DNA from 2 places in the Rhizobium binxianense genome. Region 1 is predicted to be linked to the other one. Evidence: predicted binding sites of a transcription regulator. Region 1 holds the regulator's gene; the other holds the start of a gene.
What was found. The regulator PhoB, encoded in region 1, activates phosphate uptake and scavenging genes when phosphate is short. The targets are predictions, from matches to a motif close to TGTCATNNANCTGTCAT.
Positions count from the first base shown of each region.

Region 2: phnF (phosphonate metabolism transcriptional regulator PhnF) is a predicted target of PhoB. The motif match lies at 5,796-5,812, and genes of this name have one in related genera.

Region 1 is NZ_CP118713.1:172,308-179,999, reverse strand. Features, by position in the region: gene PO860_RS00890 (hypothetical protein) at 1-275, opposite strand, end outside; gene PO860_RS00885 (Hsp33 family molecular chaperone) at 398-1,393, opposite strand; gene argF (ornithine carbamoyltransferase) at 1,482-2,396, opposite strand; gene PO860_RS00875 (aspartate aminotransferase family protein) at 2,436-3,635, opposite strand; gene PO860_RS00870 (GcrA family cell cycle regulator) at 4,060-4,593, shown strand; gene phoB (phosphate regulon transcriptional regulator PhoB) at 4,905-5,588, opposite strand; gene phoU (phosphate signaling complex protein PhoU) at 5,746-6,459, opposite strand; gene pstB (phosphate ABC transporter ATP-binding protein PstB) at 6,504-7,319, opposite strand; gene pstA (phosphate ABC transporter permease PstA) at 7,335-7,692, opposite strand, start outside.
Region 2 is NZ_CP118713.1:4,345,466-4,353,157, forward strand. Features, by position in the region: gene phnC (phosphonate ABC transporter ATP-binding protein) at 1-420, opposite strand, end outside; gene PO860_RS21145 (DapH/DapD/GlmU-related protein) at 538-1,155, opposite strand; gene phnL (phosphonate C-P lyase system protein PhnL) at 1,152-1,859, opposite strand; gene phnK (phosphonate C-P lyase system protein PhnK) at 1,885-2,661, opposite strand; gene PO860_RS21160 (alpha-D-ribose 1-methylphosphonate 5-phosphate C-P-lyase PhnJ) at 2,658-3,533, opposite strand; gene PO860_RS21165 (carbon-phosphorus lyase complex subunit) at 3,530-4,636, opposite strand; gene phnH (phosphonate C-P lyase system protein PhnH) at 4,641-5,249, opposite strand; gene phnG (phosphonate C-P lyase system protein PhnG) at 5,249-5,725, opposite strand; gene phnF (phosphonate metabolism transcriptional regulator PhnF) at 5,843-6,580, shown strand; gene PO860_RS21185 (2,3-bisphosphoglycerate-dependent phosphoglycerate mutase) at 6,634-7,269, opposite strand; gene dapB (4-hydroxy-tetrahydrodipicolinate reductase) at 7,291-7,692, opposite strand, start outside.

The DNA.
Region 1 (7,692 bases):
AATTCAAGGGGATACTGCTTCCCGTCTTCCAAGGATTTCCAATTTACATTTCCAATCAGAATGTAAAAAGGACTTTCCTTTTTGACATAATTGAGGCCAAGACGAAAAACCGTGCCGTCTTCGAAGGAAGTCAGAACAAAGCAGCCGTTGCCTAGGGTCTTGTCGACAGCCACCTTCCAGCCGCCGACTTCTTTCCATTGGACTGTCTCGTCATCAGCCAAGCTCATTCGTGGCACCGCAGCTATGAGTGCGAGTACAAAAAACAAAAGTCGCATCAACGCCCCATCCCGCTTTCTTAGGCCAGAACCAAGAAACAGAATAGGTGCACAGTGACTACGCAAAGTCGAGTCACCGTGCTGCATCATCGCTAATCTTTTATTGCTCGCTGTGCGTGTCCTCAACCTTCGGCCGGCTGAAGCTCGGCCGGCTCGAAGCGGTAGGTGGTCGAGCAGAATTCGCAGGTGACGGCGATTTCGCCGTTTTCCTGGCTGGCCTCGATCTCCTCGGCGGTGAAGCCCTTCAGCACGCCCTTGATCTTGTCGCGCGAGCAGCTGCAGCGGTCGAAGACGGCGCGCGGTTCGTAGACGCGGACACCGCGCTCGTGGAACAGGCGGAACAGCAGCCGTTCGGTACCAACCAGCGGATCGGTCAGTTCATCGGCGTCGATGGTCTCGACCAGCGAACGGGCTTCGAGCCAGGCATCGTCCTCACCATGCGGGCGGCTGCCGGTGTCGCCGTCGCCGCCGTGGAGATCCGGCCGGCGCATGCGCTCGGGTGCTTCCGGCAGGAACTGGGCGACAAGGCCGCCTGCCCGCCAGCGATGGCGCGGCTTGCCGGCATCGTCGCGATCGAAGAGTTCGGCTGCGGCCAGGCGCACCCGTGTCGGGATCTGCTCCGACTGACGGAAATAGACGCCGGCAATCTCCTCGAGCGAGGTGCCGTCGAGTTCGACGATGCCCTGGTAGGGCTGGCCGAACTTGCCCTGGTCGATGGTGAAGGCGAGCACGCCCCGGCCGAGCAATTGCTCCGGCTCGGTTTCGCCTGCTGCGATCGCTTTGTTCAGCAGCGCCTGATCGAAGCGGGCATAGGCGCGGACATTTTCCGGCGTCGCGAAATCGGCGACGAGAAGATCGACCGGGCCATCGCCCTTGGTCTGCACCGTGAACTTGCCGTCGAATTTCAGCGAGGTGCCGAGCAGCACCGTCAAGACGACGACTTCGGCAAGCAGGCGGGCGACGGGTGCGGGGTAATGATGGCGCTCGAGGATCGCATCGAGCATCGGGCCGAGCTGGACGGCGCGGCCGCGCACGTCCAGACCCTCCACCTGGAAGGGGACGACATGGTCATCGCCGGCGAAATCAAACTGGCCGAGGGCGGCTGCAGCTTCTGCCATGGCTTTACTCCTAGTTTCGGAGCGATGGGTCAGCGTGCCCTTCGCTCGCGCGGCCGCAGGTCTATGACTCGCGGCATCCGATTATGGTTCAGATCGCGCCCAGGCACCAAGCAAGAATCGACTTCTGCGCATGAAGACGGTTTTCCGCCTCATCGAAGACCACGGATTGCGGACCGTCGATCACCTCGTCCGTCACTTCCTCACCACGATGAGCCGGCAGGCAATGCATGAACAATGCATCATTGCCGGCCTTCGCCATCAAGGCCGCATTGACCTGGTAAGGCTGGAAGACATTGTGACCCCGGGCCCGATGTTCCTGATTCATGGAGACCCAGGTATCGGTCACCACGCAATCGACGCCTTCGACCGCACGGTCGGCATCATGGCAGAGCATGATTTCGGCGCCCTCATTGCGGGCCCAGTTCAGATAGTGATCCTTGGGCTCCGAACCAAGAGGCACGGCCATGTTCATGCGATAGCCGAAGCGCGCAGCCCCTTCGACCAGCGAATGCAGCACATTGTTGCCGTCGCCGGTCCAGGCGATGGTCTTGCCCTTGATCGGGCCGCGATGCTCTTCGAAGGTCATGATATCGGCCATGATCTGGCAGGGATGGGTGTCATCCGTCAGCGCATTGATGACCGGCACGGTCGCATGCTCGGCAAGTTCCAGCAGCCTGGAATGCTCGGTGGTGCGGATCATGATCGCATCGACGTAGCGCGACAGCACCTTGGCGGTGTCGCCGATCGTTTCGGCGCGGCCGAGCTGCATTTCGGTGCCGGACAGGAACAGCGTTTCGCCGCCGAGCTGGCGCATGCCGACATCGAAGGAGACGCGGGTGCGCGTCGACGGCTTTTCGAAGATCATCGCCAGCATCTTGCCGGCGAGCGGCTTGTCGCCGGTGCCGGCCTTGAAGGCCTGCTTGCGGGCGAGCGCATCGTTCATGATGGTTCTGAGATCGGCAGAGGTGACCGCCGAAAGATCGAGGAAATGTTTAGGAGCCATGGTCTTCTTACCTGTCTGCGCCCGAGGGCGGCAATCTCTTCAAGCCGTCTTCTTGACCTTGGAGGCGCGAATGCTCTCGGCGGCGCGCTCGATGCGGGCAAGACCCTCGCGGGCTTCCTCGGCGGTGACGACGAGGGGCGGAAGAAGGCGGATGACGTTGTCGCCGGCGGGCACGCCGAGCAGATGGGCGGCGCGGATCGCCTGCAGCAGTTCGGCCGAGGGAATGGCGGCCTTGACGCCGAGCAACAGCCCCTCGCCTCTGATATCCTCAATCACATCGGGATAGCGATCCTTCAGCGAGGCGAGGCCCTGGCGGAAAACCAGTGCTACGTCGCGCACCTGCTGGAGGAAGCCATCGGCGAGAATGATGTCGAGCACGGCGCTGCCGACGGCCATGGCAAGCGGATTGCCGCCATAGGTCGAGCCATGGGTGCCGGCCTTCATGCCGGAGGCAGCCTCTGATGTGGCAAGGCAGGCACCGAGCGGGAACCCGCCGCCGATGCCCTTGGCGACCGCCATGATGTCGGGGGTGACGCCCGACCATTCATGGGCGAAGAGCTTGCCGGTACGGCCGACGCCGGTCTGGACCTCGTCGAGGATCAGCAGCAGGCCGTGTTCGTCGCAGATCTGGCGAAGCGCCTTCATGAATTCGGGGGTGGCGGGACGCACGCCGCCCTCGCCCTGCACCGGCTCGATCAGGATTGCAGCCGTGGCATCGGTGATCGCGGCGCGCACCGCTTCGATATCGCCGAAAGCCACCTGATCAAAACCCGGCGCCTTGGGGCCGAAGCCTTCGAGATATTTCTCCTGGCCGCCGGCGGCGATCGTCGCCAGCGTCCGTCCGTGGAAGGCGCCCTCGAAGGTGATGATATGGAAGCGCTCGGGATGGCCCTTGGAATACTGATAGCGGCGCGCCGTCTTGATCGCGCATTCGAGCGCCTCGGCGCCCGAATTGGTGAAGAACACCTTGTCGGCGAAGGTGGCGTCCGTCAGCCGTTTGGCCAGGCGCTCCTGGCCGGGGATCTCATAGATGTTGGAGAGGTGCCAGACCTTGTCGGCCTGCTCCTTCAGGGCGCCCACCACATGCGGATTGCTGTGGCCGACCGAGGTGACGGCGACGCCGGCGCCGAAATCGAGATATCGCTCGCCGCTTTCGGTGATCAGCCACACGCCCTCGCCTCGCTCGAACCGCAGCGGGGCACGAGAATAGGTGTCATAAAGCGGCGCGGCTTCAGCCATGGCGCGATCTCCCGATCTAAAGTTATGGGGCGACTGACTCCGGCTAAGAAAACCAGGCCCGAAAAATCAAAAATGCCGCCTTGCGGCGGCGACTGGCACTATTTCCTTTTCGCGCTGCAATGTCAACAAAACTGCGCCCTTAGCGCATGCAGCAAGGGTGTGCAGCGGCATTTTCAGTCTTCAACAGGCATTATTGCAGAAATGCCACGCAGGGGCAGCAAGTTGGGGAAAACTACGAATTCGATTCATCCGGATTCATGCGACTCTTGTCACGGAGTCAGCCTCACACTAGGTTAAAGTTCAATTACTAGACTGCATGCGGCGGAACTAGTCACCAAAATTGATCAAGCGTTTCTTGTTTCGGAGCTCCCGGGACAACGGTGAGGGATTCTGCCATCACCAACGCAAAAGGTGGAGACAGGGCATGAACTGGACAGACGAGCGGGTCGAGAAACTCAAGAAGCTTTGGGCCGAAGGACTGAGCGCCAGCCAGATCGCGGCGCAACTTGGCGGTGTCAGCAGAAACGCTGTTATCGGCAAGGTTCACCGACTGAGCCTTCCGGGCCGTGCCAAGGCCGGCGGCACCAGCACCGCGGCGCGAACGCCGAAGCGCAATACAGCGGCACCGCGCGCGCCGAACTACGCCTCTCGCGTCACCACCCGCACCGTTACCCGCCAGCAGGGCGCAACGATGCTGAAGGAAGAGATCGAGATCGAAACGATCGAGGAAATGGAATATGTGCCGAGGGGCAACGTGGTCGTGCCGATTTCGCGCCGCCTCGGCCTGACGGAACTGACCGAACGCACCTGCAAGTGGCCGGTCGGCGATCCGCTGAAGGACGACTTCCACTTCTGCGGCTGCGAATCCCCCGACAATTCGCCCTATTGCAGCTATCACCAGAAGCTCGCCTACCAGCCGGTCAACGAACGCCGCCGGGCGGCAGCGCGGGCTGGCTGAGCGGCAGACATCGTTAGAATGCAGAAAACGGGCCGAGTGGCCCGTTTTTTTATGCGTGGATGGAAGCGCTCATTGCGGCTATGGCTGCCCCTCACCCTAACCCTCTCCCCGTAAACGGGGCGAGGGGACGTGCCACACGAGAGGTGTAGGAAGGGGAACGGAGACGTCGCGGCGGGGTCCCTTCGCCCCGCGAGCGGGGAGAAGGTGGCGGCAGCCGGATGAGGGGCAGTCCATCGCCGCGAACCGGACAGCAGCGGGACAAGCCCGAGCATGACGAAAGAGCCGTCGGCCGAGCTGTAGTGACGCAGCCCTCAGGCTTCCATCGAATAACCGGCGCCGCGGACGGTGCGGATGACGTCCTGCATGTTGGAGAAATTCAGCGCCTTGCGCAGCCGGCCGACATGGACGTCGACGGTGCGTTCGTCGACATAGATGTCGTGGCCCCAGACGCCGTCGAGAAGCTGCGAGCGGGAGAAGACCCGGCCCGGCGACGACATCAGGAATTCCAGCAGGCGGAATTCGGTGGGGCCGAGGCGGACTTCACGGCTCTTGCGATGGACGCGATGGGTTTCGCGGTCGAGCTCGATATCGCCGCATTTCAGCACCGTCGACAGCACCTCGGGGCGGGCGCGGCGCAGCATCGCCTTGACGCGGGCAACCAGCTCGGGGGTCGAGAAGGGCTTGACGACGTAATCGTCGGCCCCCGTCGACAGCCCGCGGACGCGCTCGCTCTCTTCGCCGCGCGCCGTCAGCATGATGATCGGCAGGCGCTCGGTTTCCGGCCGCATGCGCAGGCGCCGGCAGAGCTCGATGCCGGATACGCCGGGCAGCATCCAATCGAGGATCAGAAGATCGGGCGTGCGCTCCTGAAGCCGCATTTCGGCTTCGTCGCCACGAAGGATGGTATCGACCTCGAAGCCTTCCGCTTCGAGATTGTAGCGAAGAAGCACGCTCAGGGCTTCTTCGTCTTCAACAACTGCAACTCTCGGGATCATGCGTCTCGGTCTCCTCGCGCATGATCCTTAAACCGGGGGTGATTTAAGCAATGCATCCTGCGCAAATTCACAAACTAGGCTGCGACCTCTTTGCGCGCCCGGACGGGCGCGCATGCAATTGACTGGTCCGGGCGACTGGCCCGGGCTGTCCGGGCGATTATTCCGTAACCGCGCCGACGGTGTTGGCGCTGTCGTCCTTCGGACGATCGCCTTCCGGCTGCGCGCCGGTCGCCATGTAATAGATCGTCTCGGCGATGTTGGTGGCGTGGTCGCCGATGCGCTCGATGTTCTTGGCGCAGAAGAGAAGATGCGTGCAGCTGGTGATGTTGCGCGGGTCTTCCATCATGTAGGTCAGGAGCTCGCGGAACAGCGAGGTGTACATCGCGTCGATCTCGTTGTCGCGCTCGCGGATGGCATTCGCCTTGTCGGCGGCGCGCGTCGTGTAGACGTCGAGCACTTCCTTGAGCTGGACGAGCGCCAGCTCGGACAGATGCTCGAGGCCGCGGGCGAGCTTGCGGGGAACGCCGGTGCTTTGGACGGCGATGACGCGCTTGGCGGTGTTCTTGCCGAGGTCGCCGACGCGTTCGAGATCGGCGGCGATGCGGATCGAACCCATGATCTCACGCAGGTCCGCAGCCATCGGCTGGCGGCGGGCGATGGTGACGATCGCCTTGTCGCCGATTTCGCGTTCGGCGTGATCGAGGATCACATCGTCGGAGATGACCTTCTGCGCCAGCGCGGTATCGCCGTTGACCAGTGCCCGCACGGATTCGGCGACCATCTGTTCGGCCAGGCCACCCATTTCGGAAATCCGCCTGGAGAGGAACTTCAGATCATCATCATAGGCAGAATAAATATGTGTCGATGCCATGGGGCTTTATCCTCGAATAACGGAAAGGCTTGGTGACGCCAAAATCAGCCGAAGCGACCCATGATGTAGTCCTGGGTGCGCGGATCGTCGGGATTGGTGAACATCTTGTCGGTGTCGTTCTCCTCGACGAGATTGCCGAGGTGGAACATGGCGGTGCGCTGCGAGACGCGCGCGGCCTGCTGCATGGAGTGGGTGACGATGACGATCGTGTAGTTCTCGCGCAGTTCGTGGATCAGCTCTTCGACCTTGGCGGTGGCGATCGGGTCGAGCGCCGAGCAGGGCTCGTCCATCAGGATGACTTCAGGGCTGACGGCGACGGCGCGTGCTATGCAGAGGCGCTGCTGCTGGCCGCCCGAAAGACCCGTGCCGGATTCATGCACGCGGTCCTTGACTTCGTTCCAGAGACCGGCGCGCTGCAGGCTGGTCTCGACGATCTGGTCGAGATCGGCTTTCGACTTGGCCAGGCCATGGATGCGCGGGCCGTAAGAGACGTTTTCATAGATCGTCTTCGGGAACGGATTCGGCTTCTGGAAGACCATGCCGACGCGGGCGCGAAGTTCGACGACGTCGATATCGGGATCATAGATATCGTCGGTATCAAGCGTGATCTTGCCGGTGACGCGGCAGCCGTCGATCGTGTCGTTCATGCGGTTGAGGCTCCGCAGGAAGGTCGACTTGCCGCAGCCCGAAGGGCCGATCAGCGCGGTTACGGTGTTTTCGCGGATGTTCAGGTTCACGTCGAAAAGCGCGCGCTTCTCGCCATAGTAAACAGAGACATCCTTTCCGATCATCTTATACGGGACGTTGCTCATCTTGTGATCCAGCGCCTTTTCAACTGCAGCTTCCGTCAACATGTTCATGATGTTTAACTCCGTTTACCAGCGGCGCTCGAAGCGACGACGCAAGAGGATGGCGCCCATGTTCATGACGATCAGGAACAGGAGCAGGACGATGATGGCACCCGAAGTCCGCTCGACGAAGGCACGTTCGGCCTCGTTGGCCCACATATAGACCTGCACGGGCAGGGCCGTCGAGGGATCGAGCGGTGTGGTCGGCGCGTTGGCGACGAAGGCGACCATGCCGATCAAAAGCAGCGGCGCGGTTTCGCCGAGCGCGTGCGCCAGGCCGATGATCGTGCCGGTGAGGATGCCGGGCATGGCGAGCGGCAGAACATGGTGGAACACCATCTGCATCTTCGAGGCGCCGAGGCCAAGGGCTGCGGCGCGGATCGAC
Region 2 (7,692 bases), 380 kb from region 1:
CTGCAGCGCCGTCTGCTCGATGCCGAGGCGTTCCAGCGCCGCGATGGCATGCACGCGCTCCTCGCGGGTGAAGATGTTGAGCAGGCTCATCAGCGTCGAGCGGTGATTGAGGCGGCCGAGCATGACATTTGTGAGAACATCTAGGCGCGGCACCAGGTTGAACTGCTGGAAGATCATCGCGCAGTCGCGCTGCCAGTTGCGCAGCGCCCGGCCGCGAAGCCCAGAGACCTCGACGCCGGCGAAGTGAATGGAGCCGGAGCTCGGCTCCTGCAAGCGGTTGATCATGCGCAGCAGCGTCGACTTGCCGGCGCCGGAGCGGCCGATGATGCCGACCATCTGGCCCTGGGGAATGTCGAGCGTGACGGCATCGACGGCGAGCTTTTTTCCGAACCGACGTGTGACATTCTTCAGCTCGAACATCATGCTCTTCCCTTGCGATCCAGGCCTTGATCAGCATCGCATTAGTCCCGCTTGATGAACCTCGCATGTCATATTTGTGTAAGTCTTGTCACAATTCTCCGCCCCTATATCGAGGGTTTAGCCACTATAGCGGGACAGGAAATCTTCCGCGCTCAGGTTGCGGAAATCCTGCAGCGCCTGACGCAACCGCTCGTGCTCCCAGTCCCACCAGGCAAGCCTGTCCATCCGCTCGCCGATCTCTTTCGGAAAGCGCTCGCGGATGAGTTTGCCCGGCACGCCGCCGACGATCGTGTAGGATGCAACGTCCTTGGACACGACGGCGCCGGCCCCGATCACCGCGCCGTTGCCGACGCTGACGCCGGGCAAGATGGTCGCCCCATGGCCGATCCAGACGTCGTTGCCGATCGTCACGCGGTTTGCGCGCCGCCAGGCGAAGAAGTCCGTCTCCATGTCGCCGTCCGGCCAGTAGTCGGCGGCGCGATAGGTGAAATGATGCAGCGTCGCGCGCCAGGTCGGATGGTTGGTGGCATTGATGCGCACGGCGGCGGCGATATTGACGAATTTGCCGATCGTCGCACACCAGACGGAGCCGTCCTGCATGATGTAGGAATAATCGCCGAAGGCGGCCTCGCTGATGCGGCAGCGTTCCGAGACCTCCGTATAGCGTCCGAAGGTGGAGTCGCTGACGGAGGCCGTCTCATGAAAATAGGGCTCGATACCAAGCTTGCGGCTCATGCGGCAATCTTTCTCGGTGAGAATTGCTGGACGTCGAGGATGCGGTCGGCGACGGCTTCGCGCACCTCTTCGTCGTGGAAGATGCCGAGAAGGGCCACCCCTGCCGTTTTCTTTTCCGCGATCATGCCGACGACGACGGCACGGTTCCTGGCATCGAGCGAGGCTGTGGGTTCGTCGAGAAGCAGGATCGTGTGTTCGGTGATGAAGCCGCGGGCGATGTTGACGCGCTGCTGCTCGCCGCCGGAGAAGGTCGCGGGCGGAAGCTGCCAGAGCGCTTCCGGCAGATTGAGCCGGGCCAGCAGGGCGCCCGCTTTTTCTCGTGCCGTGGCGGCTTCTTCGCCGCGCGCCACCAGCGGTTCGGCGACCACGTCGATCGCCGCCACGCGCGGCACGGTGCGCAGGAACTGGCTGACATAGCCGAGCGTATGGCGCCGCACGTTGAGCACGGTGCGCGGATCGGCGGAGGCCAGATCGACGATGCGCTCGTCGTGGCGGATCAGGATCTGACCGGTGTCGACGGCATAATTGCCGTAGATCATCTTCAGCAGCGAGCTCTTGCCGATGCCCGAGGGGCCGCCGAGCACGACGCATTCGCCTGCTGCGACCGAAAAGGCGACATCGGAGACGACGGGCAGTTTGATGCCGTCGCGCAGATGCATGGTGAAGCTCTTCGAGACTTCGGAAACGACGAGGGGCGTTGGCATGATGTCTTCTTCCTTGTTTCGGGCCTCAAACCTGCAGGATCGAGGAGACGAGCAACTGCGTGTAAGGTTCTCTGGGATCGTCGAGCACCCGGTCGGTGAGGCCGTGCTCGATGACGTAGCCGTCCTTCATCACCATCATCCGGTGCGAGAGCAGGCGAGCGACGGCGAGATCGTGGGTGACGATGATGGCCGAGAGGCCGAGATCGTTGACGAGGCCGCGCACGAGATCGAGCAGGCGCGCCTGCACCGAGACGTCGAGGCCGCCTGTGGGTTCGTCCATGAAGACGAGGCGCGGGCCGGTGACGAGGTTGCGGGCGATCTGCAGGCGCTGGCGCATGCCGCCGGAAAAGGCGCGCGGCTGGTCGTCGATGCGGTCGGCGTCGATCTCGACGCGTTCCAGCCAGTCGATCGCCGAGGCGCGGATCTTGCCGTAGTGCCGGTCGCCGATCGCCATCAGCCGTTCACCGACATTGGCGCCGGCCGAGACCGCCATGCGCAGGCCGTCGGCCGGGTTCTGGTGCACGAAACCCCAGTCGGTGCGCATCAGGAAGCGCCGTTCGGCCTCGTTCATGCGGTAGAGATCACGGTAGCTGCCGTCGCGCATGTGGTATTCGACGCTGCCGGTCGTCGGCATCAGCCGGGTGGAGATGCAGTTGAGCAGCGTCGTCTTGCCCGAACCGGATTCGCCGACGATGGCCAGCACTTCACCGGGCCAGAGCTCGAAGGAGATGTTCCGGCAGCCAATGCGGTTGCCGTAGAATTTCGAAACGTCATGGACTTTGAGAAGCGGTGTGTCGGTCATTCTGCAGCCTCCCGGGCCAGCATTTCGCCGGCATGCCCCTGTGCGCGGCGGTCTTCGCAATGGTCGGTATCGGAGCAGACGAACATGCGCCCGCCCTTGTCGTCGAGAATGACCTCGTCGAGGTAGACCTCCTCTGCGCCACAAAGGGCGCAGGGTTTGCCGAAGCGCTGGATTTCGAAGGGATGGTCTTCAAAGTCCAGGCTGACGACATCGGTATAGGGCGGCACCGCGTAGATGCGCTTTTCGCGGCCGGCGCCGAAAAGCTGCAGCGCTTCCGACCTGTGCATCTTCGGATTGTCGAACTTCGGTGTCGGCGAGGGATCCATGACGTAGCGGCCATGCACCTTGACGGGATAGGCATAGGTCGTGGCGATGCGGCCGTTATGGGCGATGTCCTCGTAGAGCTTCACATGCATCAGGCCGTATTCCTCGAGCGCATGCATCTTGCGGGTCTCGGTCTCGCGCGGTTCGAGGAAGCGCAGCGGTTCCGGGATTGGCACCTGATAGACGAGCACCTGGCCGGCTCCGAGCTTTTCCTCGGGGATGCGGTGGCGCGTCTGGATGATCGTCGCCTCGCTGGTATGGGTGGTCACCGCGACATTGGCGACCTTCTGGAAGAAAGCGCGGATCGAAACGGCGTTGGTCGTATCGTCGGCACCCTGATCGATGACCTTCAGCACGTCGTCAGGCCCGATGATCGAGGCCGTCACCTGCACGCCGCCGGTGCCCCAGCCATAGGGCATCGGCATTTCGCGCGAGGCGAAGGGCACCTGGTAGCCCGGAATGGCGATCGCCTTCAGGATGGCGCGGCGGATCATCCGCTTGGTCTGTTCGTCGAGATAGGCGAAGTTGTAGCTGGCCAGATCGCTCATTCGGCGGCTTCCTTCATGTCTTCGCCGCCGTTGCGGGCGGCTTCGAATTCACGGCGCATGCGGCGGACGAGATCGAGTTCGGCCTGGAAGTCCACATAATGCGGCAGCTTCAGGTGCTCGACGAAGCCTGTCGCCTGGACGTTGTCGGAATGCGAGATGACGAATTCCTCGTCCTGGGCCGGCGCGGTGATATCCTCGCCGAGCTCTTCGGCGCGTAGCGCCCGATCGACGAGCGACATCGCCATCGCCTTGCGCTCGCTCTGGCCGAACACCAGGCCGTAGCCGCGGGTAAATTGCGGCGGTGCCTTGGCCGAACCCTTGAACTGGTTGACCATCTGGCACTCGGTGATCTGGATTGTGCCGAGCGAGACGGTGAAACCGAGTTCCGGCACGTCGAATTCCACCTCGACGTCACCGATGCGGATTTCGCCGGTGAAGGGGTGGTTGCGGCCATAGCCGCGCTGGGTGGAATAACCGAGCGCCAGCAGGAAACCTTCGTCGCCGCGGGCAAGCGCCTGCAGGCGCAGATCCCGGGTCATCGGAAATTCCATCGGCTCGCGGGTCAGATCGCCGATCTGGTGATCCTCCGGCATGTCGCCGTCGGCTTCGATCAGGCCTTCCTCGCCGAGGATCTCGGAGACGCGCATGACGCGGCCGGTCTCGGCCGGACGCTGGGCCGGCGTCTCGACCGCCTCGTCCTGAAGCAGCGAGGGATCGAGCAGGCGGTGGGTATAGTCGAAGGTAGGCCCGAGCAGCTGTCCGCCCGGCAGATCTTTGTAGGTCGCCGAGATGCGGCGTTCGATCGTCATATCAGCCGTGTCGAGCGGCTTGGAATAGCCGAAGCACGGCAGCGTCGTGCGGTAGGCGCGCAGCAGGAAGATGGCTTCGATCATATCGCCGCGCGATTGGCGCACGGCAAGCGCCGCGAGCGTGCGGTCGAAAAGCGAAGCCTCGGCCATCACGCGGTCGACGGCGAGCGCCAACTGCGCCACGATCTGGTCGATGCCGATCGCCGGCAGCGAACGGTCGCCGCGACGGCGGTCGGCGAGCAGCCGATGGGCATTGGCGATGGCGGCCTCGCCACCTTTGACGGCAACATACATGAGCTCAGATCTCCGTTGCTGTGATCTTGGTGGTGCGCGGCAGGCAGAGGAAATGTTTGCCCGCCGTCAGCACGATGTCGATGCCGCGCGGAAAGAGCGCGCGGTTCTCGGTCCAGAGCCTGAGGAAAGTTTCCGGCAGACCGACGGGGGCGATCTCCGTCACGCTCTGGATGCCCGGACCCATCAGCGCCAGCCTGCGGCCGCCCTCAAGATCGGCGAGTTCGATGACGACGGTCGTCGAGCGGTCGGGATATTCCTGCGTGCCGGACGCAAACAGACCGAAAGAGGAAAGGGCGGTGCCGGCCTCGGTGAAGGCAAAGCGCGCCTCGGCCTTTTCGGTGGTCAGCGGCGCACCGGTGTGGAAGCCGAGCCACTCCGGCACGGCCGATTTCGCCAGTCCCTGGGAAAGCCAGACTGATGTGTCGTGGTCGCAAAGCGTCAACGCGATCGCGCCGGCGGCGATGCCGAGCGGCGCCGGTGGCGCGGCATCGGGCTGAACGGTCTGGATCGTGCCGGGGCGGGCCATGCCGTCCATCAGCATCTTGAAGACGCTCTGGGCATGAAAGACCGGCTCGGCAAAGCCGCCGGTCAGCGCTTCTGTCTTCAGGCCCATCAGTTGTCTCCCCGCACCATGGTGAAGAAATCGACGCGGGTCGCCGCCGTCTCGTCGGCCTTGCGGCGTTCGGCATCGGCGATCCGCTCGGCGATCGGCAAAAGCAGCGCCTGTTCGACGAAATCCTTCGTCGCCTCCTCCTGCCAGAGCGCGTCGAAGACCGCCGCAAGCCGGGCCTTCTCGCGGTCGGTGCCGAGCGCCTGGGCATGGCCGACCGCGCCGGAATCAAGCCGGACGGTCGCCCGTGTCACCGTCACTTCGCCAAGATTGAAGGGCGCGCCGCCGCCGCCGATGCGCCCACGCACCATCACCAGCCCGGTCTCCGGCCCGCGCACCGGATGCGCCGCAGGCTTTTGCGGCAACGCATCCCAGACCGCCTGGAGTTCGCTGCGTTCCGCGCGCGCCAGCAGATCGGCGGCGCGTTTGCGCCCGGATGCCGTCTGTGACGCAGCGTCTTTCCTGTCCGCTGAGATCATCGCCGCTTCCTCTAAAATGTCTATTGATATAGACAACCATACAAGATACAACTACGCTTAAATCGATGTCGTGACAAGCGTGTGACGTCGCCGGTTTGAAATGGCAGGACAGGGCGAATGGCGGGATTGAAACAGGTGCAAAGGCAGACCGGCGTGGCGCTCTGGCGCCAGATCGCCGACCGGATTCGCGAGGCGATCAGCAGCGGCATCTATGACGAAACCGGCATGGTGCCGCCGGAAACGATCCTGGCGCAGCAATTCGGCGTCAACCGGCATACGGTGCGCAGCGCTTTGGCGGCGCTGGCGCAGGAGGGAATCGTGCGTGCGGTACAAGGTCGCGGCACGCTGATCGAGCGCAGGGAGCGGCTGAATTTCCCGATCACAAAGCGTACGCGCTTCAGCGCCGGCATCGGCGATCAGGCGCGTGAGATGCGCGGCCTTCTGCTCGATGAAGCGAAGGAGGAAGCGAGTGCTGAGATCGCCCGCTGGCTGGGCCTGAAGTCGGGAGAAGAGGTGATCCGTCTGGAAACCCTGCGCCATGCCGACAGGCGGCCGGTTTCAAAGGCGACGAGCTGGTTTCCCGCCATCCGCTTCGCCGGGATCGGTCAAGCCTACCGGAAGCATGAATCGATCACCAAGGCTTTCGCCGAACTCGGCCTGTCGGACTATATCAGAGCGACCACCGAGGTGACGGCCGCTCATGCGAGTGCCGCCGACATGGCCGACCTCGAACTCACCCCCGGCGCGATCCTGCTGATTACCAAGGCGATGAATACCGATCTTGACGGCGTGCCGGTACAATATTCGATCAGCCGCTTTGCGGCCGACCGGGTGCAGTTCACGATCGAGAACTGAGGCCCAGAATTGGAAGGCGTGCCAGCCGATTCCAGTGGCACGCCGTACCGAATTCAGTGCGCGCCCGACATGTCGCCGAGCACTTCCTTGGAGGCGACGGTGGAATCCGCCTTCAGCTTGTAGACCATCGGCACACCGGTCGCGAGGTTGAGGGCGAGCACGCCTTCTTTGCTCAGCTTGTCGAGCACCATGACAAGCGAGCGCAGCGAATTGCCGTGTGCGGCAACCAGCACCTTTTCGCCCCTGAGCACGCGCGGCAGGATTTCGGTGAGGTAATAGGGCCAGACGCGGGCGCCGGTGTCGCGCAGGCTTTCGCCGCCCGGAGGCGGCACGTCATAGGAGCGGCGCCAGACATGCACCTGTTCCTCGCCCCATTTGGCGCGCGCATCGTCCTTGTTGAGGCCGGAGAGATCGCCATAGTCGCGCTCGTTCAGCGCTTGGTCGCGGATCGTCTGGAGATCGGGCTGGCCGACCTTGTCGAGGACGAGCTTCAAGGTGTGCTGCGCGCGCACAAGCGCCGAGGTGTAAGCGACGTCGAATTTGATCCCGTATTCGGCCAGCGCCTCACCCCCGGCCTTGGCTTCCTGAATTCCGAGTTCGGTCAGATCGGGATCCTTCCAGCCGGTGAAGAGATTCTTCAGGTTCCAGTCACTCTGGCCGTGGCGGACGAGGACGAGGGTACCGCTCATGAATATGCCTCCGTAGTATCGTTATTGGGAAGAAAGCCCGAGCACGTCGAGCATGGAATAGAGACCCGGCTTCTTGTCGCGCGCCCAAAGGGCCGCCTTGATGGCGCCGCGCGCAAAGATCGAGCGGTCGGCCGCACTGTGCGACAGCGTGACGATTTCGCCTTCTCCCGCAAGAAGCACCGAATGCTCGCCGATGACGGAACCGCCGCGCAGCGTGGCAAAGCCGATCGTGCCCGCCTCGCGGGCGCCGGTATGGCCGTCGCGCACCCGCACCGATTTCGAGGCGAGTTCGATGCCGCGGCCCTTGGCCGCGGCCTCGCCGAAGAGAAGGGCGGTGCCGGAAGGCGCATCCACCTTGTGCTTGTGGTGCATTTCCAGGATCTCGATATCCCAGTCGGCAGGCTCGAGCGCACGTGCCGCCTG